Regions from separate parts of the Sphingobium sp. 3R8 genome, predicted to be linked through region 2. Evidence: predicted binding sites of a transcription regulator. Region 2 holds the regulator's gene; the other holds the start of a gene.
What was found. The regulator LexA, encoded in region 2, represses DNA repair genes until DNA is damaged. The targets are predictions, from matches to a motif close to GTTCCNCNCTTGTTCT.
Positions count from the first base shown of each region.

Region 1: the regulator LexA is predicted to act here: its motif matches at 6,835-6,850, upstream of K9B33_RS03235 (MmcB family DNA repair protein).

Region 1 is NZ_JAIQXR010000002.1:246,822-261,930, reverse strand. Features, by position in the region: gene K9B33_RS03275 (TonB-dependent receptor) at 1-1,728, opposite strand, end outside; gene pdeM (ligase-associated DNA damage response endonuclease PdeM) at 1,918-2,577, opposite strand; gene K9B33_RS03265 (rhodanese-related sulfurtransferase) at 2,644-3,483, shown strand; gene K9B33_RS03260 (hypothetical protein) at 3,480-3,740, opposite strand; gene K9B33_RS03255 (M48 family metallopeptidase) at 3,744-4,484, opposite strand; gene K9B33_RS03250 (YcgN family cysteine cluster protein) at 4,441-4,878, opposite strand; gene K9B33_RS03245 (SCO family protein) at 4,866-5,546, opposite strand; gene K9B33_RS03240 (ankyrin repeat domain-containing protein) at 5,585-6,199, shown strand; gene K9B33_RS03235 (MmcB family DNA repair protein) at 6,323-6,823, opposite strand; gene K9B33_RS03230 (cell wall hydrolase) at 6,932-7,597, opposite strand; gene K9B33_RS03225 (DUF1491 family protein) at 7,773-8,084, opposite strand; gene K9B33_RS03220 (PaaI family thioesterase) at 8,104-8,607, opposite strand; gene K9B33_RS03215 (PTS sugar transporter subunit IIA) at 8,567-9,034, opposite strand; gene hpf (ribosome hibernation-promoting factor, HPF/YfiA family) at 9,195-9,791, opposite strand; gene dnaQ (DNA polymerase III subunit epsilon) at 9,878-10,570, opposite strand; gene coaE (dephospho-CoA kinase) at 10,603-11,196, opposite strand; gene aroE (shikimate dehydrogenase) at 11,196-12,020, opposite strand; gene K9B33_RS03190 (Maf family protein) at 12,017-12,622, opposite strand; gene K9B33_RS03185 (pyruvate, water dikinase regulatory protein) at 12,619-13,446, opposite strand; gene hemE (uroporphyrinogen decarboxylase) at 13,739-14,785, shown strand; gene K9B33_RS03175 (CopD family protein) at 14,840-15,109, shown strand, end outside.
Region 2 is NZ_JAIQXR010000001.1:275,515-290,623, forward strand. Features, by position in the region: gene K9B33_RS01325 (DUF1467 family protein) at 1-145, shown strand, start outside; gene aac(6') (aminoglycoside 6'-N-acetyltransferase) at 142-606, shown strand; gene K9B33_RS01335 (hypothetical protein) at 617-3,289, opposite strand; gene K9B33_RS01340 (Hpt domain-containing protein) at 3,370-3,672, shown strand; gene K9B33_RS01345 (hypothetical protein) at 3,762-4,928, shown strand; gene K9B33_RS01350 (DUF2336 domain-containing protein) at 4,975-6,075, shown strand; gene K9B33_RS01355 (sensor histidine kinase) at 6,072-7,454, shown strand; gene K9B33_RS01360 (citrate synthase) at 7,548-8,834, opposite strand; gene gltX (glutamate--tRNA ligase) at 8,855-10,276, opposite strand; gene K9B33_RS01370 (ComEC/Rec2 family competence protein) at 10,346-12,487, shown strand; gene lexA (transcriptional repressor LexA) at 12,478-13,155, opposite strand; gene glp (gephyrin-like molybdotransferase Glp) at 13,225-14,406, opposite strand; gene moaC (cyclic pyranopterin monophosphate synthase MoaC) at 14,403-14,876, opposite strand; gene trpC (indole-3-glycerol phosphate synthase TrpC) at 14,873-15,109, opposite strand, start outside.

The sequences.
Region 1 (15,109 bases), on a different contig from region 2:
GTTGGTGGCGATGCCGGGCAGGCCCGACGCCTGCAAGGCCGCGCAGGTCGCATTATTATTGTTGAAATCGGCCGAGAAGCGCTTGCTTTCATGGGTGTAGCGCAGGCCCAGCGTCAGATCGAGCCGGTTGGTGATGTGGACGATATTATGGGTGAAGAGCGCCCAATTCTCGCTCTTCTGGCGATAGAGCGACGCGACGTCGCCCGTACCCTCCGGAATTGCGGCCAAAGCGCGCAGGCCATTGCCCAGGCCCGTGGAAATCGCCCCGGCCTGCGCTGCCGCGATCGGCGCGGGCACGCCGCGCGCGATCAGCGCCGCGGTCAGCCCTGCATTGAGCTGTGCCTGCGTGCCGTTGATCAGCGGCTGGGTGGCAAGGCCGCTGCCGCAGGCTGCGAGCTGCGGCGCGGTGAAATTGCTGTTCACGCTGGCCCCCGCCATCAGGCGGCAGGCCGCGAACCGGCCATAATCCGCGCCGAAGCGGATATTGTCCTGCAGCGTCAGCTTCTCATTGGCGTAATAGCCGCCGACCAGCCAGTCGAGCTTGTCGGCGAAGGCCGAACCCTGCAACCGCAATTCCTGCGTGAAGGTCTTGAACTGGCGATAGGTGTTGGGATCGCGGTACAGAAGATCGGCGCGATTATAGTCGTAATCGCCATAGTCGCGGGACTTATAATCGCGATAGGCGGTGATGCTGGTCAGCTTGGCGCCGCCGAAATCATAGTTGATCTCGCCCGACACGCCCCAATCCTTGAGCTTGCTGACATAGTCGCGGCCCGGCGTGACATGGAGTTCGCGATCATAGGGATCGGCCGGGATAACGCTGCCCTGGCCGGCCAGGATCGCGGCGATGCGGTTGAACGGCGCATCGCTGTAACCGCCGCCCGCCACCGGCCGCCTCTCGCGCGCTTCGATATAGGCTGCGCCGCAGCAGCTTTCATCGCGATTGGTGTAATCGCCGATCAGTCGGATGGAGAGCGCGTCGTTCGGTTCGATCAGCGCCTGGCCGCGCAGGAAATAGCGGTCGCGGTCATTGGTGTCGCCGACCGTCTTCCCCGCGCCGTCGACCAGCTTGTAGAAGCCGTCGCGCTTGCTCCACACGCCGTCGAGGCTCAGCGCGATACCCTCGGCCACCGGCCCGGTGACGCGGCCCGACAGGCGCCAATAGTCATAATTGCCATAGGTGATCTCACCCTTGGCATGGAAGCTGTTTTCCGGCGCCTTGCTGATGATGTTGATCAGGCCCGCCGACGCATTGCGGCCAAACAGCGTGCCCTGCGGCCCGCGCAGCACCTCGACCCGTTCGATCTCGCCCAGTTCGTTGAGGCCCGCACCGGTGCGCGAGCGATAGACGCCGTCGATGAACACCGCGACCGAGCTTTCCAGGCCGGGATTGTCGCCAACCGTGCCGATGCCGCGGATGCGGGCGGAGGCATTGGCTTCGGACCCGGTGGAGGAGACGAGCAGCGATGGAGCCAGCTGGTTCAGCGTGCGGATGTCGCTCGCGCCGCTATTCTGCATCGCCTGCGCGCCCACCGCAGACACCGCGATGGGCACGTCGGACAGGGGGCTGGCGCGGCGGGTGGCGGTGACGATGATGTTCGCGCCCATATCGTCCACGACCGGCTGCGGCGCCGTCCCGTCCTGCATTCCGTCCTGCGCCTGCGCGGCGGATGCGCCCATGACCAATGCGGCGATGGCGGCAGATGTCCAGAGACTCTTGTCTGTCATGATGGGTCTATCCTCTCCTGGTCCGCACGACTTTTCGCCGCGTCGGAACTGTGGGTGATTATGCGGACACAGCAGGGCGAAGGCAATAGAGCCCAGCTTTTCTGCGCCTTTTGGCGCAGCCGACGGCCGAATGATCCGGCTCTGTTGCCTATCGGCAACGGCTTAATATCTGCTTTCCGTAACGTCGCCTTACGATAAGGGAAAGCGCAGCAACCGGTCGGCGACCGGCACCAGAGCGGCGGCTCCCGGTCCCACGGCGCGGCGAATCTCTCCATGTCCGGCATCCAGACCCCCTGTCAGCGCGCCGAGCGCAGGCAGGATCAGCTTGGTCGCCGATCCTACGAAGCACCGCCGCGACACATGCCGACCGCGCAGCGACAGGCGCAGCTTGGGATGGAAATGGCCGGATATTTCGGGGCGCGGATCGTCCGCCTCCGCCTCATGCCGCAGCCATATCCCCTCGACCTGCGCTTCCGCTACCCGCCGTCCCCCCGGCATGTCCGCGACACCGACGTCATGATTGCCGGTAATCCAGGTCCAGTCCAGCCTTTCCGTAAGGGAAAATAGTCTTTTTCGGGGCGAGGGATCGAGCCGGGCGGCGCCGTCGGCGTCGTGGAAGCTGTCGCCCAGGGACCAGACCGCCTGCGCGCCCGTGCGTTCCACAAGCGCCTCGATCACGTCCAGCGTCGCTTCACTGTCATGCGGCGGCAGGAACTGGCCGAAGCGCGCATACCAGCTCGCCTTCTCGAAATGCAGGTCGGCGACCAGCAGCGCCCGCTGCGCCGGCCAGTAGAGCGCGGCTTCGGGCAGCGCCATGAAAGCGTGGCCTGCGAACGAAAGGGGAACCATCGCCCGGCTATGCGCCTCTATGCTGCGGCTTTCAAGAGGCGCTGCAAAGGCCTATAGGCGCTGGCCATGTCCTCGAGCCCATCTATTTACACCGTCGCTGCCCTCTATTGTTTCGCCCGCTTTCCCGATCCGCAGGCGCTGGCCGCAGATCTGCGCGCGCGCTGCGCCGATCTGGGCACGTGCGGCACGCTGATCCTGGCCGGGGAGGGGATCAACGGCACGGTCGCGGGCGATGCGGGCGCTATCATGGCTTTAATCGGGCATATCCGCACCCTGCCTGGCTGCACCGACGCCGACGTCAAATATTCCTGGGCCGATGCCGCGCCCTTCGCCCGGATGAAGGTGAAGGTGAAGGCGGAGATCGTGACGCTGGGCGTGGGCGATCTCGACCCGGCGACGCAGGCCGGCACCCATCTCGACCCGGCCGACTGGAACGCGCTGATCGCCGATCCCGATACCGTCGTCATCGACACCCGCAACGCCTATGAAGTGGCGGTTGGCACCTTCCAAGGCGCGATCGACCCGGAAACCCGGTCCTTCCGCGAATTTCCCGACTGGTTCGACGCCTTCGCCGCGGACCTGAAGGCGCAGGGCCGCAGCCCGAAGATCGCGATGTTCTGCACCGGCGGCATACGCTGCGAAAAATCCACCGCGCTGGTCAAGGCGCGCGGCTTTGCCGACGTCTATCACCTCAAGGGCGGCATCTTGCGCTATCTGGAGGAGATGCCCGAAGCCGACAGCCGCTGGCAGGGCGATTGCTATGTCTTCGACGAGCGGGTCGCGGTCGGCCATGGCCTCCAACCCGGCGACTATGTCACCTGCCGCGATTGCGGCCTGCCCCATCTGCGCGATGCGGCGCATGACTGTCCGGGCGACGAGTCCGGTGTTTGGCCGCACCGGGGTTAAGCGGACGTCTCCACCAGTTCCGCTATCTCGAAATCATAGCGTTTCCATCCCCGCATCTTCGCCCCTTCCGCTGCGGCGGCGCGCTTCTTCTTCGCCTCCGCCAGCGAGCGGACATGGCCCCAGAAGACCTCGGTCTTGCCATTGTCCAGCACCGCGACGATCCGCCAATAATGGGTGAAGGGATCGGCGGTAGGCCCGATCGTCTTGACATAGCCGTCCGCCATGGTGGCGGTCAGGTAACGCTTCCTGCGGGCCATGCGTCAGCCCCGATAGCGATGCAGGCCCGCGCCATGCGCACGCAGCCATGCCCGCGCCGGGCGCGGGTCCGCGCCATAGATCCGCTTATGCGCCGCATGAAAGGCGGGGCTGTGATCCATGTGCAGCAGATGCGCCAGTTCATGCGCCACGGTCGCCCTGCGCACCTCGGGCGGGGCCAGGATCAGCCGCCAGCTATAGCGGATGGCCCCGGACGAGGCGCAACTGCCCCAGCGGCTGCGGGTATCGCCCACGCCGACCGATGCAACGATCAGCCCATGCTCGCGCGCGATTTCGTGGCTTTCGGTCTCCAGCACCGCCCTGGCGCGGCTGACGAGCCAGCGCTGCACTCGCGCGCCCACTGATTCCGCCGCGCCGCCCAGCAGCAGCCGGTCGCCCTCCAGTCGGATCGTTCGGGTCGCGCCCGCGACCCAGTGGATCGTCACCTCGCGCCCCTCCAGCGGGAAGACCGCACCATGGTCGAGCCGTGTGACAGCGGGCTGCCTGGCCATCTGGGCGCGCACCCAGCCTTCATGATCCTGCGCCCAGCCGAGCGCCTTTTTCAGGTTTGCCCGCGCCGGCAGCGACAGGCGCAACGCCCCGCGCGTGCTGTCGATCGTCAGCCGGTAGGCCCGCGCCCGCGCCGATCGGCGCACCAGCACCGGCATGGCCACGCCATCGATCAGGATCGCCGCATCGGGATCAGAGTTCGCGGTCGACAAGATGGTTTTCCCAATCGCCCGCATCGGCCTCCGCGATCGTCCAGCCGCGCACCGATTCCTGCGCCCGATGCACCGCTTCCCGGTCGCCGCAGATCACATAATGCCAGTCAGGCAGCGGCAGTCCCTCTTCACGCAGCCGGTAGGCGCATGTTCTGGGCAGCCAGCCGATCTGCCTGACCTTGGCCGGGGTCAGCCGCACGCAATCCGGGACGAACGTTCGCCGGTCCTTGTAATTGCTGCATTGCCCGCTCTGCCGGTCGAGCAGGCGACAGGCGACATTGGTCGGATAGATCCGCCCCGTCTCCTCATCCTCGGCCTTGTGCAGACAGCATTTGCCGCAGCCATCGCACAGGGCTTCCCACTCGGCCTTGTCGAGCTTGTTAAGCGGTTTTTCCCAGAAGTGCGTCACTTGACCCATTTTTCCAGGAAGGCGACCACTTTGTCCGGCGCGCCTTCGTCCACGTCCGCCGTGGCGGGATCGTCCACCGGCACCAGCGCCACCGGCTTGCCCTCGCCGTCGAACAGATAGGGGGTGCGGCTGTGGCTGACCATATAGTCGCTCGCGCCCCCGGCCTTTCCAGACCCTTCCTCGGGATTATAGATCACCACGAAATCCTTGGCGACCTTGGCGATCTGATCCTTTGTGCCGGTGAGGCCGATCAGGCGCGGATGGAAGGCCGCGACATAGGTTTTGAGCACGGCGGGCGTATCGCGTTGCGGATCGACGCTGATGAGCATCGGCTGGACCCTGGCGGCCAGGGCCGGCCTGTCCTTCTCGAATTGCGCGAACCCTTGCATGATCCGTTGCAGATCGACCGGGCAGACGTCCGGGCAATAGGTATAGCCGAAATAGACCAGCCGATACTGGCCCTTATAATCGTCCCAATGGGTCGGCTTGCCGTCCTGGTTGGTCAGGGTGAAGGGCGCGCCGATCCGCGCGCCGATCAATTCGCCCTGTTCGCTGTCGCCGCTTGATGCATTCCCGCCAGCACCCATATTGCAGGCAGCCAGCAAGGCGAGGAAGGGCAGGGCGATGGAAGGCAGGATGGATGGGGCGACGTCTTTGTTCATGGCATGGCCAGCCATGCCCTGCTAGGACGCGATTTGCAAATGCAACGGGGCGCATGATGAAGACGAAGCTTTTTTCCGCATTGCTGGGTTCGCTGGCGCTGGCGCTGCTGGTTCCCGGTCCCGCCCAGGCGCAATTTTCGGACAATTACAATTTTCTGAAGGCGGTGAAGGACAAGGATGGGGAGAAGGTCACCAACCTGCTCCAGAAACCCGGCTCCACCGTCATCAACAGCCGCGACGTATCGACCGGCGAAAATGCGCTGCACATCCTCGTCGCCCGGCGCGATGGAACCTGGCTGACCTTCCTGTTGTCGAAGGGCGCCAATCCCAACCTGACCGACAATGACGGCAACAGCCCGCTGATGGATGCGGTGCAGGGCCGGTTCGAGGAAGGCGTGCGCACGCTGCTCGCCTACAAGGCGCAGGTCGACAAGGTGAATGACAGCGGCGAAACCCCGCTGATCCGCGCGGTGCAGCTGCGCGACGTCGGTCTGGTCCGCCTGCTGGTGGCGCAGGGCGCCAATCCGGAGAAGCGCGACACCATCGCCGGCATGTCCGCCCGCGACTATGCCAAGCGCGACGGCCGCACCCCCGGCCTCACCGAAGCGCTCGACGCCGCCAAACCCGCAGCCGCGCCCAAGGGGCCGGTACAAGGCCCGGTGTTTTAGGGGACGCGGAAGGTCGGCTTTACCCAACGTCATGCCAGCGAAGGTCGTTAAGAGGCGCGTGACTCTCAACGACCTTCGCAGGAGTTACGACAGTCGGTGACCAAGAATGGTCGTCTATGGCCTTCAACCTCCCCAGCCCAGCTCGGCCGCATGGTCCGGATCGCTGAGCGCCGTCAACCGCCGGGCGGCGCGCCGGGCGAAGCGCAGCGTCTCCGCCTTGCGCCGAGCCGCCGCCAGCGGCTCCACCGGGGCCGGGCGCACCAGTTCAGCGTCATATTGGTCCGCGACGATCAGACCAGTGCGCGTCGGCCACAGCGCCTCGCTCTCGAACGGGCCAAGGTCGAACCCCGCCGGCACCGCCCAGAAGAAGCGGTCGCAATAGTCGAAATAGTCGGGCCATTTCATGTCGCCCAGCAGATCGGCGCGGCTGCACTTGATCTCGACGATGGTCAGCCGTCCCGCGCCGTCGATCGCCATGATGTCGGCGCGGCGCCCGTTGGGCAGCGGCACTTCCAATATACCGCTCATGTCGTGGCGGAAGAAGAGCCGCAACGTGCCGCGCGCCACCGCCATTGCGGTGCCGTCGGTCAGCGGCGAACAGGTGTCGACAGGGGCGCTATTCATCGGCCCATCTTAGAACAGGACAGGAACAAATGAAAAGGCCGATTCGGACGAACCGAACCGGCCTGACGCTTTCGCTATCGCGAACCGGCGCGTTCCCGCGCCCGCTCCTCACCGATAGAAGATATGATTGTCGATCATCGCCAGCTTGGCCTTGCCCCAGCCCGGCGAAACCCGGCGGGCGTGGAAGAAGAGCGCGCCTTCCGCGCGGCTGTCCCAGCTGTCGTTCATCGCGATCTGGGCGATGGCGACGGCTTCGCGCCAGCTACGGCTGTCGGCGCGTACGGCCGGCATCGAATGGCCCCGCACGAAGCTGAACTGGCTGGGCTGATAGACGACGCCGCACAGGCTGTCGGCGAAGCGGCCGGACTTGGCCCGGTTGATGATGACGCGGGCGACGGCCAGCTGGCCTTCCAGGCTTTCGCCCTTGGATTCGAAATAGACCGCGCCGGCCAGGCAATGCATGTCGCCTTCCAGCTCCTCGGGTGCGCCCTGGGCGTCGACCAGAGCAGCGAGGCTGGTTGCCTGCGTGTCGGAATCGGTGGAAAATTCGGTTGTGGCCTTGTTGGCCGATGCCAGCGGCTGCGTGACTTCACGCGGCGCGGCGAAAATGACGGCGGACTGCGCGCCAGTCGGAGACGTTTGCGGGAACGTCCGGGGGAGAGAGGTGGCCGTGGCGATCGATTCGCCAGCGATCGACATGTCGGACGTCGTGACCGCCGCGGCGGCGGACAGGGCAAAGGCTGCGGCGATGGCAGCTTTCAGACGAAAACTCATTACTACTCAAAAACATGCGGTTATTGGCCAGCAACGTCGTTTTCAATACATATTCTATGACGTTCGGCCGCCCCCCGTCTGCGTGTTTACCGGCCCCGCCCCCCAATGGGCGAATTCGGCAACCTGCGCGTTGGCGTGGGCGGCCTGTGCCCAAACCATTGCGATGAGTCAACGATCAGCAGAGTGTTTCAGCGGCAAACCGTTCCGCTTCCGGGATGTCGAGTTCTATTATCCACAGGTCGGGGTCCGACCTGCGCCGGCGCGCCACATAAAGGGCGAGCGCCTCAGACCCCTCTTCGACCGAAGGACCACAGCGCATCAACGCATGACCCCCAGCAAAGTTCGACACCCGCTCGAAAAGACCCGATTCCTGGCCTTTCTCCATGGTCTGGACCAGAATCACACCGCTGATCGCGTCGCCTCTTACCAGGATCGTGGCAAAGCCGCCCGCGGCCGCGACCCGCCGCCGCAATGCACCCACCAGCATTGCGCTGGTAAGCCGGGCTTCAGGCGCCATAGCCCGGCAGCGAGGAGAGCGGAAATTGCGATCGCATGAAGGTGCCGGTGCCGCGCCCGACCTCTTCGCCATCGGAATCGATCAGGCTCGCTTCGGCGACATAGACCCGGCGCTTGCCGCTGATCCAGCGGCCCTCGGCGCGAATCCGGCCCGGCGCGATCGGACGGGTGAACAGCAGGTTGAAGGCGGTGGTCAGCAGGAAACGGTCGCTGACCAGGCTGTTGGCGGCATAAAAGGCCGCATCGTCCAGCATCTTGAAATAGACGGTGCCATGTACCGCGCCCGCGGCGTGGAACTGGCTTTCGTCGACGTCGAAATCGATCACAGAGCGGCCCGGTTCACGGATGGTGAGGTCCGACCGGAACAGCCGGTTTATCGGCGCCGAACGATAGAGATTCTCCAGTGCGCGAAAATGCGCCGCTTCGCCGCTCGCGCCGCTGCCGGGGTGCAGCTCAGGCTGCGTCACGCGCCCCGCCGCCCGCCAGCAGCGCATGGAGCGCGCCGGTCGACTGAGCGCCGCGCAGCCGGGCCACCTGGCCTTCATCGCGCAGATAGCGCGACACGCGCGCCAGCGTCTTCAAATGCTCCGCGCCACTGTCCACCGGCGACAACAGGGCGAAGACGACGTCGACCGGCGCCTCGTCCACCGCGTCGAACGGCACCGCCGGATCGAGCAGCACGACTACGCCGCACATCTTGGACAGGCCAGCGATCTTCGCATGGGGAATGGCGACGCCGCCGCCAAAGCCGGTCGACCCCAGCCGCTCACGCTCGAACAGGGCGTCACCGACTTCGTCGGCATCCAGATCATAGGCGCAGGCGGCCAGCCCGGCGATCTTCTGGAACAATTGTTTCTTGCCGTTCGCCGACAGGCCCGTGGCGAGCGCTTCGGGCGAAACGATGTCGTTGAAATGAACCATGGTCAATCCGAAACGGCCGAGCCGCGCGGGCGAAGTCTTCGCGCTTTCCTCGGACAATGAAAGCCCGGCCCCATAAGCCGCCCGCACCATCAGGTCAACAGGCGGCCGGGGCCGGGCGTGGGGTCAGCCGCGCGGACCGACCCAGTCACCACCCATGGCGTCAGCCACGGGGCTCGACCCATCCAATGGTCCCGTCATGGCGACGATAGACCATGTTATAGGCCGATGTGCCGGCATTAAGGAACAACAGCGCATTGGTGTTGCGCAGGTCCAGCATCATCACTGCGTCCGAAACGCTGGCTTCGGGAATGTCGACGCGGGTTTCCGCCACGATCAGCGGCGCATCGGCGGCTTCTTCCTCGTCCTCCGCATGACCGGCGAAGATGGTGTAGCCGGCGCCGTCGATATCATCGACGCTATAACCGTTGGTCCGCTGTGCTTCGGCTGCGGCCGCCTGACTGCTGCGATCCTTGAGGCGGCGCATATAGCGACGCAATTGCTTTTCGATACGGTCGGACGCCTGGTCGAAGGATGGATGCGCCTCCTGCGCTTCGCCGGCTCCTTTCAGGATCAGGCCGGTCATGACATGGCACACGATATCGCAGTGGAAGGCGCCATGGGGCGCCTTGCGAAAGGTCACATGAGCGGAAATCGTGCGGGAGAAATATTTCTCGGCCATCGCCTCCAAACGGTCGGTGACATGGCTCTTGAGCGCCTCACCCGTTTCGACCTGATGCCCGGAAATGCGAATGTCCATATGCCTTCTCCTTATTCTTGCCGGGTCGCCAGGAAGGCGACCCGGTTGGTGTGGAGACATGAGGACCAGTCAGGGACCGGCTTGTCTCAGGCCTCCTCCAGCCAGAGCGGCTTGGTGAGCGTCGCGATGAACGCCGCATGCCGTTCCAGCTCCTGCGCGCTGGCTGTAAAGACGCGTGCAGGACGAACAGGGCGAACCACGGCGCCAGCCGACAGTTCCACCCCGACGATCTCTTTCTCTTCCTCCTGTGCCAGACCCAGGCCGATCTGACGGCCGCCGGTCAGTTCGATATAAAGTTGCGCCAGCAATTCGGCGTCGAGCAGAGCGCCATGCTTGACGCGATGGCTGCGGTCGATGCCGTAGCGGGTGCAGAGCGCGTCCAGGCTGTGCTTGGCGCCGGGATGCAGCGTCCGGGCGATCGCCACCGTATCGATCATGCGATCCATCGACACGTCGGCATGGCCGCAGCGCCGCAATTCATGATTGAGGAAGCCGAAGTCGAACCGCGCATTATGCGCGACCAGCGGACTATCCTCCAGAAAGGCGAGCAGGTCGGCGGCGCCGGTGTGGAACAGCGGCTTGTCCGACAGGAAATGGCTCGACAGGCCATGCACTGCTTCGGCGGCGGCGGGCATATCGCGTTGCGGATTATAATAAGCGTGGAAGGTGCGACCGGACGGCACCCGGTTGATCAGTTCGATGCAGCCGATCTCGACCAGCCTGTCGCCGGACGCCGGATCGAATCCTGTCGTTTCGGTGTCGAAAATGATCTCGCGCATCGCCCTCTTCAATCGACTCTGTGGGCCAACCCTTATCGACCTGTCTGCGCGTCAAGGCAAGCGGCGAGACGCCGCACCTGCGCGCGGGTGTCGGTGAAGGTTGCGCCGGTGTGGATGATATGGTCCGCCCGCCGCCGCTTTTCCGCATCGGGCGTCTGCAACGTCAGAATCTGGCGGAATTTCGTTGCGGTCATGCCTGGCCGGGCCAGGACGCGCTTGCGCTGTTTCCATGCCGGCGCGGTGACGACGATGACGCCGTCCAGCCGTTTCTGCCCCTGGGTTTCGAACAATAGCGGAATGTCTAGAACCACGAATGCGCGCGACCGGTGCCGGCGCAGGAACAGCCGCCGCGCCGCCTGCACCGCGGGATGGACGATCGCCTCCAGCGCCCGCCGCTCCTGCGGATGGCCGAACACCGCCGCGCCCAGCTTCGCGCGATCGACGCCGTTCGGCCCGGTGGTGCCGGGAAAGCGCGCCTCGATCGCGGGGAGCAGCGCGCCGCCCCGCCCCTGCAGCCGATGCACCTGCGCATCGGCATCGAACACGGGCACGCCTTCGCGCCGCAGCATCGCCGCCACGGCCGACTTGCCCATGCCGATCGATCCGGTCAGGCCATAGACTTTCATCAGTCCGCCGCGAGCAGCAGCGCGCGCAATTCCTCGTCCAGATCGCGGGGCGCCTGCGCGTCGAAGAAGATATCGAAGGCGAGCGCTGCCTGCCCAATCAACATTTCCAGGCCGTCGAGCGTTTTCAGACCGCGCGCTTTTGCCGCCTTGAGCAACCCGGTTTCCAGCGGCGCATAGACGATGTCATAGACCGTCGCGTCCTCCGCCAAAAAGCTAAGGTCCAGCTCCAGCACCGGCTGGCCGACCATACCGAGCGAGGTCGAATTGACCAGCAGGTCGGCGGTGGGCACCCGGTCATCCATGGCGATCGCCCGACCCGGCGTGCCGCTGCGGTCGAACAGCGCCTGCGCCTTGCCGACGTCGCGCGCCATGATGCTGATGTCCGGCACGCCCAGACTGGACAGCGCGAACAGGATCGCCCGCGCTGCGCCGCCCGATCCGACGATCACGGCGCTCTGCCCCTTCCACTTGTCGCGCAGCAGCGGCTGGAGGAAGCCACCCGCGTCGGTATTGGTGCCGATCAGCGGCCCGCCGGTTTCGCTGGCGATGGTGTTGACCGCGCCGATCCGTTCCCGCACTCCACCCGGATCGTCGACATAGTCCATCACCGCGATCTTGTGGGGCAAGGTGACGTTGCAGCCCAGCCAGTCGGGATCGCTGCGCCGCATCAGGAAATAGGCGGCCAGCCCCTGCGGCGTCACATGGGTCTTCCTATATTCCGCCTCGATATGCAGCGCATTCAGCCAGAAATTATGGATCAGGGGGGATTTGCTATGGTCGATCGGATCACCGATGACCTCAGCATAGGGGAGGGTATCGCTCATGCCGCCAAAACGCCGCGCACGCGCAGAAAGTCAAGCAGCGGCAGCAACGGCAAGCCCTGAATCGCAAACTGGCTGCCCTCGACCTTGCTGAACAACTGCGCGCCCGGTCCCTCGATCCGGTAGCAGCCCACGCACCAGCGCAGTTCCTCCCAGTCACTATCGAGATAGGCGGCGATGAACGCGTCGGACAAAGGCCGCACCGTCATCCGTACCCGCTCGATATGGCGCCAGATCGGTTCGCCGTTCAGCACCATCACCGCCGCACTGTGCAGATGATGGACCCGGCCCGACAATAGCTGCAATATCCGTGTCGCATCGGCGCGATCCACTGCCTTGTCGATCATGGCGCCGCGATCCGCGCCATCGCCGATACTCAGCGTCTGGTCGCAGCCCAGCACCAGCGCGCCCGGCACCCGACGCGACACCTTCAGCGCCTTCAACTCCGCCAGCGCATCGGCCAGCGCGCGCGCGTCCAGCCCGTCGGCGCGGAGCGCGTCCTTGGCGGCCTCCTCGTCGACGCCGGGCGAGAGGGTTTCGAACGGCACCTGGGCGGCGGTCAACATCGCCCTGCGGCTCGCGCTCTGGGACGCCAGCACGATCATGCCTCCACGCCTTCCGCCAGTTCGCGATCGTTGAACAGGTTGATGATGGCCGCGGCGGCCTCCTCGATCGATCGCCGGGTCATGTCGATCACCGGCCAGCCATTGTCGGCGAACATGCGCCGGGCGAAAGCCAGTTCCTCCTGCACCTTCTCATTATCGACATAGGCTGTTTCGGGCGCCTGGTTGAGCGAGAGCAGCCGGTTGCGGCGTATCTGGATCAGCCGTTCGGGGCTGACGGTCAGCCCGACGACCATGGGATGCTTGAGGCTATAGAGATTGCGCGGCGGCGGCGATTCCGGGACCAGCGGGATATTGGCGGTCTTGTAGCCGCGATTGGCGAGGTAGATCGACGTCGGCGTCTTGGACGCGCGCGACACCCCGGCCAGCACGATATCGGCCTCTTCCCAATTTTCATGCCCCACGCCATCGTCATGGGCGATGGTGAACTGAATCGCCTCGATCCGGGCGAAATAGGCTTCGTCCAATATATGCTTGCGCCCCGGCCGGGTCCGCGTCTCCTGCCCCAATATGTTGGACAGGGCGTCGGCCACGCTGTCGAGCGCCGCTACATGGGGCAGGCCGAGCGCGCGGCAGCGCGTCTCCAGCCGCTTGCGCAGGGGATGGTTGGTCAGGGTGAAGAGGACGAGGCCGGGATTGGCGCTGATTTCCTCCATGATCCGGTCGAGATGGACATCGGACCGCACCATCGGCCAGAAATGCCGGATCGCCTCGACATTTTCGAACAGGCCGATCGCCGCCTTGGCGATATTCTCCAGCGTTTCGCCGGTGGAGTCAGACAGGAGATGCAGGTGGATGCGCGCCATGGGCCTATCTCTGTGGGCAGGCTGTGGATAAAGCAAGGGATGAAATAGGGGATAAAAACACGCCTTTCCGCCATCCCCGGAGCCGGGAATCTTATCCACATGCCCCCAACAGACCCGTATTTTCATCCACAGCCTGTGGATAGCGTGGATGACCATGGTGACTCGGACGGCAAAGCGCGGCGTCCCTGAGTCAAGCTGTTGGCAAATCGGGGCGCAACGCATAAACCCCGCTGCCAACCGCCCTACTATCTCCATCATCCTTTTTGAATCTTAATAATAAGAGAGACTATAGATGAGCCCTGACGCGCCGAGCGACCGTCCCGCCAAACCGCTCATGGCCGTCCTACTGGGGGATCGTCCCACCGTTCCGCCCATGTGGCTGATGCGCCAGGCCGGACGCTATCTGCCGGAATATCGGGCACTGCGGGCGGAGAAGGGCGGGTTCCTGGAACTGGTCTATGACAGCCCGGCCGCGGCCGAAGTGACGCTCCAGCCCTTGCGCCGCTTCGGCTTCGATGGTGCGATCCTCTTTTCCGACATTTTGATCGTCCCCTACGCCATGGGACAGGATCTCTGGTTCGAGGCTGGAGAAGGCCCGCGTCTCGCCCCGATCCTTGCCGAAACCGACCTGTCCGCGCTGACGCCCGATTATAGCCGCTTCGAGGCGGTCTACGAGACGGTGCGGCAGGTGAAGGCGGCGCTGGACCCTGCGGTCACTTTCCTGGGCTTTGCGGGCAGTCCCTGGACCGTCGCAACCTACATGGTGGCGGGGCAGGGCAGCAAGGATCATGGCCTCGCCCGCCGCATGGCTTATAAGGAACCCGATCGCTTCGCCGCGCTGATCGACGCGATCATTGACGCAACCGTCGTCTATCTCTCCGGCCAGATCGACGCGGGCGTGGAAGCGGTGCAACTGTTCGACAGCTGGGCCGGCAGCCTGTCGCCCGCGCAATTCCAGCGCTGGGTGATCGAGCCGAACAAGCGCATCGTTGCGCAGCTCAAGGCGCTGCACCCCGATATTCCTATCATCGGTTTCCCCAAGGGCGCCGGCGCGAAACTGGCCGATTATGCCGCCCAGACCGGGGTCGATGCGGTCGGCGTCGACGAAACCATCGATCCGCACTGGGCCAACGCGGCGCTGCCGCAAGGCATGCCGGTGCAGGGCAATCTCGATCCGCTGGCGCTGATCGCGGGCGGCCGCGCGGTGGAGGAAGCGGTCGACAGGATCCGCGCCGCCTTCGCCGACCGGCCGCATATCATGAACCTGGGTCATGGCATTTTGCCCGACACGCCCATTGCGCATGTCGAAGCGCTCATTAGCTATGTGCGACGATCATGATGTTGCGATTGGCGAGCCGTCTGACGTGACATCGCTTAAGGGAGTTTACGCCTGATGGCCTATCTCGGCGCCGCCTATCTCTGGGTGAAGGCCGCCCATGTCATCTTCGTCATCTTCCTGATGGCGGGGCTGTTCATGATGCCGCGTTTCTTCGTCTATCATCAGGAAACCGTGCCAGGCTCGCCTGAGGACAAAAGATGGATCGAGCGCGAGGGACGGTTGCTCAAGATCATCCTCAACCCGTCGCTGGTGCTGGTCTGGCTGTTCGGGCTGATGCTGATGGTGGAAATCGGCGCCTGGCATTTCGGCTGGTTCCACCTGAAA
Region 2 (15,109 bases):
CAGCGCGCCCAGCAACTTCCGGCCCGGTCTGGTCATGCTGCGCGCCACCATATTGGCGACGATCCTATTCGGCCTCTATTACGCCAATTATGTGCAGGGCTGGGTGACGCTGGACATGCTGCCCGGATACCACACCTCCCGATGAGCGGGCGGGCGGCGCAGATTGTGCGCGCTGCTGCCGGTCACGCACCGTCCTGGGCGCGGATTCGCGCCGCGCTCTGGCCGGATGCGTCCGTCGCCGATCATCATGACGACATTGCCGATATGATGGCGAACGAAGAAGGCGATCTTGCTGCCTTCGTCGTCCTTGATGATCGGGGTGATGCGATCGCCCTTGTCGAGGCATCGCTGCGGCGCGACTATGTCAACGGCTGCGACACCAGTCCGGTCGTTTTTGTCGAAGGTCTTTATGTGACGCCTGCGGTGCGGCACGAAGGCATAGCGAAAGCCCTGATCGATGCCGTCGCGATCTGGGGACAGGCCATGGGCTGCACGGAAATGGCGTCGGACGCGGACATTGGCAATCTGGCCAGCCACGCCTTTCATCGGGCCGCCGGCTTCGTCGAAACAGAGCGGGTCGTCTACTTCCGCAAAGCGCTCGATTAAACGGCAGAAGTTACTGCCGCAGTCGTTCGATCGCCTGTGCGAGAGCGACATAGAGCTTGCCCATGTCGGACGAAAGCACCGCAACGCCCAGTGCATTGCCGTCGCGCGCCGACAGGATGATCCGCAACATCGCCTCGAAATCATGGATATAGCGGTTCACATGATCGCGAAACTCGGCGTCATTGTCATAATGGAGCGCGATTTCCCGCGATTCGCCCGCATCCAGCAACTTCACCGCGCGGCGGGTAAAGACACCGCGATCGCCCTTCAGATAAGCCGACCAGGCCGAGTCGGTGACATCGTTGGACAGAATCTTGGCGACGTCGATCGCCGTACTATTGAGCGATTCGATCAGCAAGGCGGATCGCCGCGCGAAATGATCGCGATCGCGGCTTTCCGATGCGCGTTCCGCTTCCTCGATCCGCTGTTCGACGCTGGCGCTGGTGTCGGCGATCGTCAGCAACTGGCGGGTGAGGCGTTCGGATGCCTGATGCGCTGCCTTGACCGCTTCTTCCGCGACCCGCGCAACCTGTTCGATCTGCGCCGTCACCTTTTCGCCGATCACGGCCTGTAGAGCTTCGTCGCTGGCCTGCGCCAATTGCTGCGCGGCATCGGGGATGGCGCGGCCCAGCGCCTGACGCGCGCGTTCCGCCGCCTGATCGGCCGTATCCTTGACCCGCAGCAGCGCTGTCACCAGCAATGGCCCGGCGCCTTCGGTAATGCGTGTCGCGTCCTGATGCGCGGCGTCGAGCGTCGTGCGCAGGCGCTCCACCAGCCCGCGATTCGCTTCCAGTCCGCCTTGCGTACTCTCCAGCCACTCGGTCAGGCGGCTGCCCTGGCCACGCAACATTTCCTCGGCTTCCGCGGTGCGGCCCACCAGCGCTTCGGAAATCGCCTCCAGCCGCTCCATTTCGGGTGCGGTGCTGCCCAGCAGGGTTCGGCTCTGCTCCAGTCGGGCATCGAATCGTTCGAGCGCGGCGGGATAGGTTTCGTCCAGCTCCCGCACACTCGAATCGAGCGCGACCAGCAAGGTTTCGGCGCATCCGATCAGCTTTTCCGCGGTCATGCCGCCCGCCGACAGCGCCTTGTCGATTCGCAGCGTTTCTTCGGTCATGCGGACGAGCGCGCCGGTCAGGCGTTCACCGCGCGCCAGGGCGCTGTCCTCCAGTGCGGCGAAGCGGCCTTCGGTCGAAGCGATAGTGTCGTGCAGGCTGCTATGCAGGCTCGACATCAGGCTACGCTGGCCTTCGATCATGTCGTTGACCTGATGCAGGCGGCTTTCGACGTCGCCGATCGAATCGCTGAGGCCGGCGACGGTGTCGTCTCCAATCGCGGTCAGGCTTTCGCGCGAGCGGGCGATCAAGGCGTCGAGTGTCGCCGCCTGGCTGGTCAGGCCGCCGTCGGTGACAGCGAGCGTTTCCTGCGCCTGCTGCAACGCAACGTCGAGGCGACGACGCAGGTCCGTTTCCATCGACTCCATGTCGCGCTCGAATAGGGTAAGCGCCTCCTCGCTTGCCCCGCTGATGCCGGTCCGGGCCGCAGCCACCAGCGCTTCCAACGCTTCGGTACGACGGGACAAGGCCTCGTCGGTGGACGCCATGGCGTCCTTCATTCTACTCAGCGCGCTGTCCGTGCGTTCGCGCAGATCATGTTCGGTGCTATCGAGATCATGGGTCAGCGTCTGGCGGACCTGCGCGCTGGTTTCGGCCATGCCGGTCTGCGCTGCTTCGACCAGCGTGTTCAGAGCCGTGGCATGGGCTTCCAGATCCTGGCGACTGCGATCCATCGCCTGTCGCGCGCTCTGGGCGGTAGCGTCGATCCGGCCTGCGGCGATCTCGGCCATGCCGGTGACCTCCTCGGTCGCTGTTCGGGTCGTTTCCTGCAATTGCGTCAACTGGCTGGACAGGCTCTTGGTAGCGGAAAGTGTTCGCGCGCGCGCGTCATCGGACAGTTCGGCAAGGGCGTGGAGGCGGGCTTCCAGCGTGTCGATCCGTTCGGCCAGCGCATGGCCATTGTCCATCATCTGCGCCGTCATGCGGCCGGTGCGGTCCTCCAGTTCGGGGATCGATCCGATCAGCATGTCCATCCGCGCCACCAGCGCCATCGCGGCGCGCTCGGCCGTTTCCGCCCGCTCGGCCGTGGTGTGGGCGCGCGCGGCGATCAGTTCGGCGGATGCTTCCATATTGCTGCTGGCGGCCGCGCCATAGCTGTCGAGCAATTCCGCCTGGTCCTGCATCGCCTGCCGCGCGGTCTCCAACTGACTGCTGATACGGCCCAGGCGCAGTTCCAGCAGGTCGGCCTCGGTACGTAGCGCACGCGCGGTGTCGAGATAGCGACGCGATTCGGCGCGGCTGTTGCGGACCAGCAGCATATAGCCCACGCCCAGGAGGATCAGGGGAATGGCGAGCGTGACGATGGCGTTGGCCCAGGCGAACGGACCTGCGGCCAGATCGCCGGAGGTTGCGATCGCCCAGCCAGCAAAGCCGATCCAGCCGACCGCCAGAACCAGCAGACCCCAGCGAATGCGCTTTATCGTGCCGTCGCCGGCATCTTCCGCCGCATCATTCTCGTCAATATCGAGAACGGCTTGTTTCAAAAGCAAAATGTCGTCCGTCTGCGACTCGTTGCCGGTCGCGGTTTGTTCGTCTCGCCAGAACTCGACGATGGTGCTGCCCCCTGTCATGTCATCATCCTAGCATCTTTTCCGCCGACGCAAATGCCCTGTTACCAAAACTTAACGCAAGCCCGATAGCGTCTGTCGCCATGTCCTATGATCCTGGCGCCCTTCATGCCGCATTGGCCGCCGCCGTCGGCGAAGACAGCGCGCTGATCGCAGACCTGCGGGTCGCTTTCCTGGAAAGTGCTGCGCGACAGCTCGACCTGCTGGGCCGGGCACGCTGCGACGCCAATTGGGAGCTCGCCGCCTGGCGGCTCAAGGGATTAGCGGCCAGCTTCGGCCTCACCGCATTGATGGCGCTGGCCGACGAGGCGGCCGCCGCTGCGCCTGGCGATCCGCGCGTGCTTCGTCGTCTCCAAGCGGCGCTGGCGGGGCTCGATCAAACTTGATCGGCCGCCGCTGAAAGCCTTGCTTGCGCGAAGCGCTCCGCCTTGCGAAAAGGTCGCCGCACAACAATCGGGTCCACAAGCGTAACGACATGAGTTTCGCCGCTATTCTGAGCGCCAGTCGCGCATCGGGCGATTCGCCCGCGGGTTTGCGCGCGAGCCTGTATTTTGCCGGTCAGACGCTGGTCGAGTATCAGGCGCGGCAGGCGGCCCATGCAGGCGCCGATCGAATCATGATCCTGGTGAGTGTCATCACCCCGGCCCTGTCGCAGGCCGTCGACCGTCTGAGCGCCGACGGCATCGCCGTGGCGCTGGTGCGGGATATGGTGTCGATGGTGCGCGATGCGCCACGCGATAGCGACGTACTGCTGGTGGCGGATGGTGCAATAGTATCACAGTCGCATTTCGACGGCATCGGCGCGGCCCAGGGCAACGCCATGCTGGTGACGGACGACAGCCGCGCCAGTGCGCCGTTCGAACGGATCGACGCGGGGCAACGCTGGGCGGGCCTGGCGCGGATCAGTCCGGACTTGCTTTTCGGCACGCTCGACATGATCGGGGACTGGGATCTGGCGCTGACTTTGGTGCGCACGGCGGTGCAAAAGGGCGCCAGACGGATCACCGTGCCGCAGGACGATCTGCTGGAAGGGCGGGTCGCCCTGGTCGAGAGCCAGGCGCAGGCCGACTTGGTCGCGCAGGCTGTGACCGCAGCCGGATCATCGCGCGCTCATTCGCGTGGTGGCATCGAACATTATCTGCTGGCGCCGTTGGCCCGAATCGTCAGCCCGACGCTGATGCGGATGCAGGTCCCGGCGCTGCAGGTGCGGATCGCTGCCATCGCGCTGGGCGCCGTGGCGCTGGTGCCGATCGAACTGGGCTGGGCGCTGACTGGATTCTGCCTGTTGATGGGTGCTTTGCTACTGTCGGAAATCAGCGACCGGCTGGGCGATCTGGCGCTGCGGACGCCGCTCATGGGATGGTTCGCCTTCTGCGCGCCGGCGACCGTGCTGGCAGGGATGGTCTTTGCCGGTGGCACGACCTTGGCCGCCGATCTGGTGCTGCTGCTCGGCATCCTGATGGTGGCCGATCGCTGGGGGCGAACCGCGGCGGCGCGGTCGTGGATGATCTTCACGCCCGGTACGGCGCTGCTGTTGCTGATCCTGACGGGCTTTGTCGGCCTGATGGCGGAAGGCTTCCGTGTCGCCATTTTGCTAGCGATCGCGTCGGTCGGCGCCATTCTGCTGCGCAAGAGCGACTGAGCAATTTTCCCCGGCACGGTTTAGTGCATTTTAAGGACGTGCGATTATGCTGACCGGCATGAACGCCTATTCGTCCCTTACCGGTACGGCCATGGCGGGCAGCTGGCCAATGGCGCGGGTCATGGCCGGCTTGTCCGCCGTGCCGGTCGGCCATGCCATTGATCTGGCGATTTTCTTTCCCGAAGAAGGACACACGCGCCACGACGCCCTGATCGCCGAGACGCGTCGCCATGTCGGCGGATGCATCACCGCGATCGAGATGGCCCTGCGCCTGTCGCTGGCACATGCGCCCGATGTCGCCGCGGCGCTGGACCGGTGGCCGGCTCCGGTAGCCTGGTCGATGGTGCGTGCGCATCCCAGCCTGCTCGGGCCCGGACTGCTGGCGCATATGCAGATGCGCGCTGGCGTCACGATGATGCTTCGCCAGTTTGGACAGGCCGATGTCGAACAACTGGAAGAAATCGATGGGGCCTCGGCGCTTTCGATCGACGATCCTTTGCTGGGCGACGCCTTGTCGGGGCTGACGCTGGCCGAGGCACGGTGGGTTGCCGCCGGCGGGGAAGACGCGCCGATGAAGCCCGACCTTCCCGCCGAACATTTCGCCGAACTGATGTGGATGGTCGCTGCGTGCCTGACCGTCGTGGCGCAGCGGACCATGGTCGATGGCGACGATCGGCTGCTGGCGGCCTTCGACCGGTCCGGCTGGGCATTGATGGCCGATCATGACGAGGCAGCATGTCCGATCGTTCAGGCGGATCGATTAGTGCGTCGCATGGGGGAAGAGGCCGACGCGCCCGACCTGTTGGGCCATTTGCTGGAACGACGACGGTTCCTGCTGTTTGCTGCGGTCATCGCGCGGCAGCTCCGGCTGGAGAGCGTCCAGGTGGTCGAAATGCTGGTGATGGGATCACTGTCGCAGGTCGCTATCTTGTGCCGGGCGCTGGGCGGGTCGGGTGCCGATTATCGGCATTTGCTGCTGGCGTTGCGCCCGGTGCGTCCGTCGCTGTCCGATGTGGCGATCGTGACCGAGGCGGATCGCTATCACGCGTTGAGTCAGGAACAGGCCGACAATGTGGTCGCCGCCCTGCGGACATCGGCCGCCTTGCGTGCGAAACTGGACCATCTGCGCGCAGTGGCCCCCCTATGAACATGCCGTCCCGTCCCGGCATTCTTCGCGCGGCCCTGTCGGCCGACGGCCGTTTGCTGAGCGCAGACGCGCCGCTGCTGGCGCTGCAAAGAGAGGCCGGCGCGGATCTTGGTGCGCCGTTCGCGGTGCCGCAATTGATGGCGATCGCCAGACTGGCGGCGCGGCTGGGCGTTCTGGTGTCGCGGCCGGTCGTGGCGGCGGCGCAGCGCGGCGACATCGATATGTGGGTGCGGGCCAAGCCGGAAAGCGACAAGGGCGTCAGTCTGTCGGTCGTGGACTGGCGTGAACGGCCAGCCGCGCCGCTACCACCCGACGATGGCCGACGCGAAGCCGATATGGCGGCGTTGGCCGATGGCTGGACCTGGCAGATCGACACCCAATTGCGGTTCCAGATGGTGTTGGCGGGGAATGGCGACAGCGGTGCGCTGCCGACCAACCCGCCCGTGCCGGGAGCGCGCTTTTCCAGCTACTTCCAGCTGGAAGCGGATAGCGACGGCGACATGGCCATGCTTCGCGGCTTTGCCCAGCGATGCGCGTTTCGCGATCAGCGGGCGGTGATGGCGAGCGATATGGCGCGCCGTTTTCGACTGTCGGCTTTTCCGATGTTCGATCATGGCGGACAATTGACCGGCTATCGTGGCACCGCCTTCCCACTGGAAAGAGCGGTGGTCGCGCCCGTGGCGGAAGATGCGCCGCTGACCTTGTATCCTGTCGAGTTCGGGCGACGGCTCGATCGCTCGCTGCGACAGCCTCTGGGCCGCATCATCGCAAACGCCGATACGATCAGCGCGCAACTCGAAGGGCCGCTCCGCCCTGATTATGCCGGCTATGCCAACGACATTGCGGCCGCGGGCCGGCATCTTATGGCGCTGGTCGACGATCTGGCTGATTTGCAGGCAATCGATCGCCCGGATTTCAGCGTCGTCGCCGAAGAAGTCGACCTGGCCGATCTGGGGCGCCGGGCCGCGGGCTTGCTGGCGGTCAAGGCGCTGGATCGACGGATCACCATCGTCGCGCCAGCCCCTGATGCGAGCTTGCTGGCGATGGGGGAATTTCGCCGGATACTCCAGATATTGGTCAATCTGATCGGCAATGCCGTGCGCTATTCGCCGGAAGGAACGCAGGTGCGAATCGCGACCGAATGGGAAAGCGGTCAGGCGCGCATCGCTGTGATCGACCAGGGCGCGGGTGTCGCACCGGCCGATCGCGAGCGCATTTTCGAGAAATTCGAGCGGCTGGGGCGCGACGATGCCGGGGGCAGCGGGCTTGGCCTCTATATCTCCCGCCGCCTCGCCCGGGCGATGAATGGCGACATTCGCATTGGCGGAGCGCCGGGCGAGGGGGCGCGCTTCATCCTGTCGCTGCCGGTCGGGGGCTGATCTGGCGGCCGCACGGTTTCAAGGCGGGGCATCGCCATAAAAAACGGCGCCCAATGAGCGCCGTTCTTCATAACAATATTGGTCCGCTGGCGATCAGCGCTTGTCGACCGCGACATAGTCGCGCTGCGTCGGGCCGGTATAGAGCTGACGCGGACGACCGATCTTCTGCGCCGGGTCGGAAATCATTTCGTTCCACTGCGCGACCCAGCCGACGGTACGGGCGAGCGCGAAGAGCACGGTGAACATTTCGGTCGGGAAGCCGATTGCCGACAGGATCACGCCCGAATAGAAATCGACATTCGGGTAGAGCTTCTTTTCGACGAAATAGGGATCGTTGAGCGCGATCTGCTCCAGTTCCTTGGCGACGTCGAAAACGGGGTCGTTGACGCCCAGCTTCTCCAGCACGTCCTTCGCGGTCTTCTGCATCACGGTCGCGCGGGGATCGTAATTTTTGTAGACGCGGTGGCCAAAGCCCATCAGGCGGAACGGATCGTCCTTGTTCTTGGCGCGGGCGATATATTCGGGGATGCGATCGACAGTGCCGATTTCGCGCAGCATGTTGAGCGCGGCTTCGTTGGCGCCGCCATGCGCCGGGCCCCAGAGGCAGGCTATGCCGGCCGCGATGCAGGCGAACGGGTTGGCGCCCGACGAACCGGCAAGACGCACGGTCGAGGTCGATGCATTCTGCTCATGATCGGCGTGCAGGATGAAGATCTTGTCCATCGCGTCCACGATCACCGGATCGGGGACATAATCCTCCGCCGGGACCGAGAAGGTCATGCGCAGGAAATTGGCGGTGTAGCTCAGGTCGTTACGCGGATAGACGAAAGGCTGACCGACCGAATATTTATACGCCATGGCGGCGATCGTCGGCATCTTGGCGATCAGGCGGTGGCTCGCGATGCGGCGCTGTTCCGGATCGTTGATGTCGGTCGAGTCATGATAGAAGGCCGACAGGGCGCCGACCACGCCGACCATGATCGCCATCGGGTGCGCATCGCGACGGAAGCCGCGGAAAAATGCCGACAACTGTTCATGCACCATGGTGTGGCGCGTGATCGTGGTGGTGAAGTCTTCCAGCTCCTTCTGCGACGGCAGTTCGCCGTTCAGCAGCAGGTAGCAGACTTCCATGAAGCTGGATTCTTCGGCCAGTTGGCCGATCGGATAGCCGCGATGGAGCAAAATACCTGCGTCACCGTCGATATAGGTCAGGCCGGATTCGCAGCTTGCGGTAGAAGTGAAGCCCGGATCATAGGTGAACATGCCGGTGTTGGCATAGAGCTTGCGAACGTCGATGACCTGCGGGCCGACCGTGCCGTCCATGACGGCATAGTCCTTGCTGTCTCCCCCAACGGTCAAATTGGCTGTGTTATCCGACATGTTTTTCTCCTTGTACGTCATCAACCGGCTGCTGCGTGCCCTGCGTCAGCCAATCGTTCCAAGCTCCCCTCTTTCCCCAGCAGGAAGAGGACATCAAAAATGCCCGGCGAGGTCGTGCGACCGGTGAGCGCCGCACGAAGCGGTTGCGCCACCTTGCCCAGTCCCAGGTCGGCATCCTCTGCCACGCGGCGTATCACGTCTTCGATCGCTTCAACCGTCCAGGACTGGACGGACTGGAGAGCGTCGGCTGTCTTATCGAGCAGCGCGCGCGCGGAGTCGTCTAGCAGAGCGGTAGCCTTCTCGTCAAAATCGAGCGGGCAACTTTTGAACAGAAATTCTGCTCCCTCCGCAATTTCATTAAGGTTCTTGGCCCGCGGCTTCAGCGAAGCCATAGCTTCCGTCAGCAGTGACAGATTGGTATCCGATATAGCGATTTCAAGCCGCTTTTCGATCCGTGGCGCCACCAGCGCGGCGAGGCGCGCGTCGTCGGCTTCGCGGATATAATGGCCGTTGAGATTTTCCAGCTTCTTGATATCGAAGCGCGACGGCGAGCGGCCGACGCCGCCGATATCGAACAGGTCGATGGCGCGGGCGATCGGGATGATCTCCTCGTCACCATGGCCCCAACCCAGCCGCAGAAGATAGTTGAGCACCGCTTCGGGCAGCATGCCCATTTCGTCGCGATAGGCGTCCACACCCAGCGCGCCGTGACGCTTCGACAGCTTCGCGCCATCCGATCCGTGGATCAGCGGGATATGGGCGTAGATCGGCTCTTCCCAACCCATCGCCTTGATGATGCTGAGCTGGCGGAAGGCGTTGTTGAGATGATCGTCGCCGCGGATGACGTGGGTGACGCCCATGTCATGATCGTCGACGACGACGGCCAGCATATAGGTAGGCGTACCGTCGGAGCGGAGCAGGATCATGTCGTCCAGCTCGGCATTCTGCACGACCACGCGCCCCTGCACCGCGTCCTCGATCACGGTCTCGCCTTCGCGCGGCGCCTTGATGCGGATCACGAAGGGCGCACCTTCCGGCGCATCTTCGGGCGCGCGGTCGCGCCAGCGGCCGTCATAGCGCATGGGCTGCTTGGCGGCGCGCTGCTGTTCGCGCAGCTCGGCCAGTTCCTCGGGCGTCGCATAACAGCGATAGGCGTGGCCAGCTTCCAGAAGCTGGTTGGCGACTTCTGCATGGCGCGGCGTGCGTTCGAACTGGAAGACAGCGGGTTCGTCGCCGCCCAGGCCCAGCCAGTCCAGACCGTCGAAAATCGCGGCCACGGCTTCTTCTGTGGAGCGGGCGCGATCGGTATCCTCGATCCGCAGCAGGAACTTGCCGCCATGGTGGCGCGCGAACAGCCAGTTGAACAGCGCGGTGCGCGCGCCGCCGATATGCAGGAACCCGGTTGGGGACGGGGCGAAACGGGTCACCACCGGCTTGTTCATTTCCGTTGCACTTGCCGTCATATTCCCTGACATTCGCCTAGCTGACCCATGGATGCTGCGCCCCCTAGCATGGCTTTTGAGCCACGACAAACCTCCCTTGGTGGGAGGCCGGCGGCGTTGGCGCGTGTGCGGCTGGACCGGCTCGAACGCTGGCTGGAACGCGAGCGCGAACAGATCGGATTATGGGTGCCGATCGCGCTGGGTGGCGGGATCGCCGCCTGGTTCATCCTGCCCCATGCCATGGCCTGGCTGGCCTTTTGCTGCGGCACGCTGGCGATGGCCTGTATCGGGGCGATGTTGCCGGTGGGCGGGCGGTTGCGGCGGATGATGGTCGTGGGTGCAATCCTGGCTTGCATGGGGTGCCTGCTGGTCTGGGGGAAGGCGATGCTGTGGGGCCAGCCGCCGCTTGTCCGGGCGACCTTCGTGCAAATGACGGGCGATGTTGTCGCGATCCGCCCCGTTCCGGCGCAGGCGATGGTGCGCGTCATGCTGCGCCCGGTCGACGCGCCCGATCTGCCGGCCGTCATACGGGTGAATATCGCCGACGCGGATGTGCCGGCGGGGCTGGGCGAGGGCGCGCGGCTACGCTTTCGCGTGCGCTTGATGCCGCCCGCGCCGCCGAGCGTTCCGGGCGGCTATGATTTTGCGGCGCGCGCCTACTTCCAGGGGATCGGCGCGACGGGCAAGGCGCTGAAGCCGGTCGAGATAGTGATCCCATCCACTGCCTCGCCGCCGCTGCGGGCGCAGTTGTTCGGCCATATATTGGAGCAAGTGGACGGTTCCGCCGAAGGGATCGCCGCCGCTCTGGCGACCGGGGACCAAGGCGCGATTCCCGAAGCCGATGCGGAGGCGATGCGGCGCGGCGGACTGGCGCATCTTCTGTCGATCAGCGGATTGCATGTGACGGCGCTGATCGGCGCGGTCATCTTCCTGCTGATGCGGGTGATGGCCCTGAGCCAGCGGGCGGCGCTGGGTTGGCCACTCATGTTGATCGCGGCGGCGGGCGGCGCGCTGGCCGGGATCGGCTATACGTTGCTGACCGGGGCGGAGGTGCCGACGGTGCGGTCCTGCGTCGCCGCCCTGCTGGTGCTGGGCGGGCTGGCCATGGGGCGGGACGCGGTGACCTTGCGTCTGGTAGCGACCGGCGCGCTGGTGGTGCTATTTCTGTGGCCCGAAGCACTGGTCGGGCCGAGCTTTCAGATGAGCTTCGCCGCTGTGACGGCGCTGGTGGCGCTGGCCGAGCATCCCCGTTTCCGAGCCTTTGCCGCCGCGCGGGACGAGGGTGCGTTTCGTCGGCTTGTACGCGGCCTGGCGGTCACACTGGCGACTGGCATCGCTGTCGAACTGGTGCTGATGCCGATCGCGCTGTTCCATTTTCACAAGGCGGGGCTGCTCGGCGCCTTCGCCAATCTGATCGCGATTCCGCTCACCACCTTCGTCGTCATGCCGCTGGAGGCGCTGGCGCTCGTGCTGGATGTCGCGGGCTTGGGCGCGCCTTTCTGGTGGTTGACGCAGCAGGCGCTGAACCTGTTGCTGTTACTGGCCCATGGCGTGGCGGCCAGTCCGATGGCGACATTGCTGGCGCCGACCATGGGCATGGGGCTATTCGGTATCACGGTCGTCGGGCTGCTCTGGTGCCTGTTGTGGCGGACGGGGTGGCGATGGCTGGGACTTGCGCCGGTGCTGATCGGCGTGGCGGTCACCTTTACCGCCGCGCCGCCCGATATCCTGATTACCGGCGACGGGCGGCATGTCGCCGTGCGGACGGGAAAGGGCATGGCGATATTGCGCGATCGGGCGGGGGATTATGTGCGGGACGTGCTGTCGGAAAGTGCAGGTTATGACGGCGAACTGGCGGCGATCGCGGATTTGCCGGACGCACGCTGTTCGCGCGATCTGTGCGCTGTCGGCGTGAAGGACGGCAATGGCCGTAGCTGGCGGCTGCTCTTCACCCGCAGCACAGTGCTGATCGAGCGGTCCGACTTCGCCCGCGATTGCGCCGCGGCGGACATCGTCGTCAGCGATCGGGGGCTACCGCGCTGGTGTCATCCGCGCTGGATGAAGATCGACCGCCGGTTGCTGGCACGGACCGGCGGCCTGTCCATCACCCTGGCAAAGGGCGAAGTTCACACCGTCCATCGAGTCGGCGACGCACATCCCTGGATCGTTCGCCCACCCCGTGGATCAGGACGACCCAAATCTCAATTATAGCGGCGCAGCAGCCCTGCCAGCTTGCCCTGGATGCGGACCTGCCGCGGGTCGTAGATCTGCGGTTCATAAGCGGAATTGGCCGGATCGAGCCGGACGCGGCTGCCCTCGCGGCGGAAATATTTGAGCGTGGCTTCCGCTTCGTCGATCAACGCCACGACGATCTGACCTTCGCGCGCGACGTCGGTGCGCTGGATCAGGGCGAAGTCACCGTCGAGAATGCCCGCCTCCATCATCGAATCGCCCGACACTTCCAGCGCATAATGGTCGCCCGCACCCAACAGCGCGGCCGGCACGGAGAGCATGGTCTGCCCCTCCATCGCCTCGATCGGCACGCCGGCCGCGATCCGGCCGTGCATCGGGATTTCGATCACGTCATTGGCGGCGATCGGTATAGGCGCCGCGACCTTGGGTTTGAGCGCAACGACTGGCGCGGGCACCGGCGCACGATGCATCGCGTCGGGCAGCTTCAGCACTTCCAGCGCACGGGCGCGATTGGGCAGGCGGCGGATGAACCCGCGCTCCTCCAGGGCATTGATAAGCCGGTGGATGCCGGACTTGGACCGCAGGTCCAGCGCATCCTTCATTTCCTCGAACGAGGGCGAAACGCCGCCTTCGTCCAATCGGGTCTGAATGAAGCTCAGCAATTCCTGCTGCTTGGGCGTCAACATCGCGGTCCTCCGTGGAACGTATGAGGAACGCATAGGAAACAGATGAAGGTTAGTCAAGCACCGAACATGTCAGGGCAGCGGCAGGATCACCACCCGATCGCCCGGTGCGGCCGCTGGCGATCCGGCCGGGCGCAGGATCAGGCAGTCGGCTTTCGCCATGGCGGCGGTGGCGGCGCTGTCCTGCGACGTCACCGACACGATGCCGTCCTGCCCGCGCCAGGCGCGGAGATAATCGTCGCGATCGCCAGTGGCCGGGAGAGGAGAGGCGAGTGGCGCGTCGCTCATGGGCGGAAGCGGATCGCGCGCGCCGCCCAGATGCCGGACCAGCGGGAGCAGGAACAGCGTCGCCGTGACGAAAGCCGAAACGGGATTGCCCGGAAGGCCCAGGAACAGCGTATCGCCGATGCGACCGGCCATCAGCGGTTTGCCCGGCCGCATTTTGATCTTCCAGAAATCGAGCGCACCGCCCGCCTTAATGAAGGCGGGCCGCACCAGATCATGGTCACCGACGGAGGCGCCCCCGGTCGAGACAATGATGTCCGCCGTCCGCGCCCGGTCGAGCGCGGCCGCCATGGCGTCGAGATCGTCCGGTACGATGCCGAGGTCGATGACGTCGCAGGGCAGGGCGGCGAGCAGGGCGGCAAGCATCGGCGCGTTGGAGGAAGGCAGGAAACCCGGCGGCGTCGGGGCGCCGGGCGGCACCAGTTCATTGCCGGTGGAGAGCAAAGCGACCATCGGCCGCCCACCCACCGGCACGGCGCCATGACCGCCCAGCACGGCCAGCGCGATCTGCGCCGGACCGAGGCGGCTGCCTGCCTCCAGCAACAGGGCGTCCTGCGCGAAGTCGGAGGCGGCGCTACGGACATGGCGGCCGGCGGGCGGCGGATCGGCGCTGGCGGTCAGCCGATCGCCGTCGCGGGCCGCATTTTCCTGGATCAATATGGCGTCGGCACCGGGCGGCAGCGGCGCGCCGGTGAAGATGCGGCTGGCCTCGCCGGGCGGCAAGAGCGGAAGGTTAGCCGTTCCGGCTGCGCTTTCGCCGGTGACGCGCCAGGGACCGGGCGCCTCCGCCGCGCGCACGGCATAGCCGTCCATCGCCGAAAGGTCGGTCCAGGGCTGGTTGCGCAGCGCCGCCAGATCCTGCGCCAGCCAGCGGCCGACGGCGGCGGTTATCGGCACGGTTTCGGTCGCCAGTCGCGGGGCGAGCGCGAACAGGCGCGCCTGCGCTTCGGCCACCGGCAGCAGACTCATGGCGTGCGCCGCCAGTCGCCGGATTTGCCGCCGGTTTTGGCGATCAGGCAGACGCCGCCGATTATCATGGACTTATCCAGCGCCTTGGCCATGTCGTAGACGGTAAGCAGCGCGACGGAGGCCGCGGTCAGCGCCTCCATCTCCACGCCGGTCTGGCCGGCTGTGCGGGCGGTGGCGATCACGGTGACGCCGCTGTCGTCAAGGGAGAAATCGACTGTCACGGCGCTCAGCGCGATCGGGTGGCAGAGCGGGATAAGGTCGGCGGTGCGCTTGGCGGCCATGATGCCCGCCACGCGCGCCACGGCGAGCACGTCGCCCTTTTTCACCAGGCCGTCAGCGATGGCTCTGGCTGCCGTCACGCTCATGTCGATCCGGCCGGAGGCTATGGCCTCGCGTGCTGTGACCGCCTTGGCCCCGACATCGACCATCCGGGCCGCGCCGTCGTCGTCCAGATGGGTGAGTCCGGTCATGCGCCCGTCAGCAGATTGTGCGTCGCCGCCTCGACATCGGCCTGGCGCATCAGCGTTTCTCCGACCAGGAAGCAGCGCACGCCATGATCGGCCATGGCGACGAGATCGGCATGGCCGGTCAGGCCGCTTTCTGCGACAAAGGTGCAGCCTTCGGGCGCCTTGCCCACCAGTTCATAGGTGCGGGCGAAATCGACGCTGAAATCGCGCAGGTCGCGATTGTTCACGCCGATCAG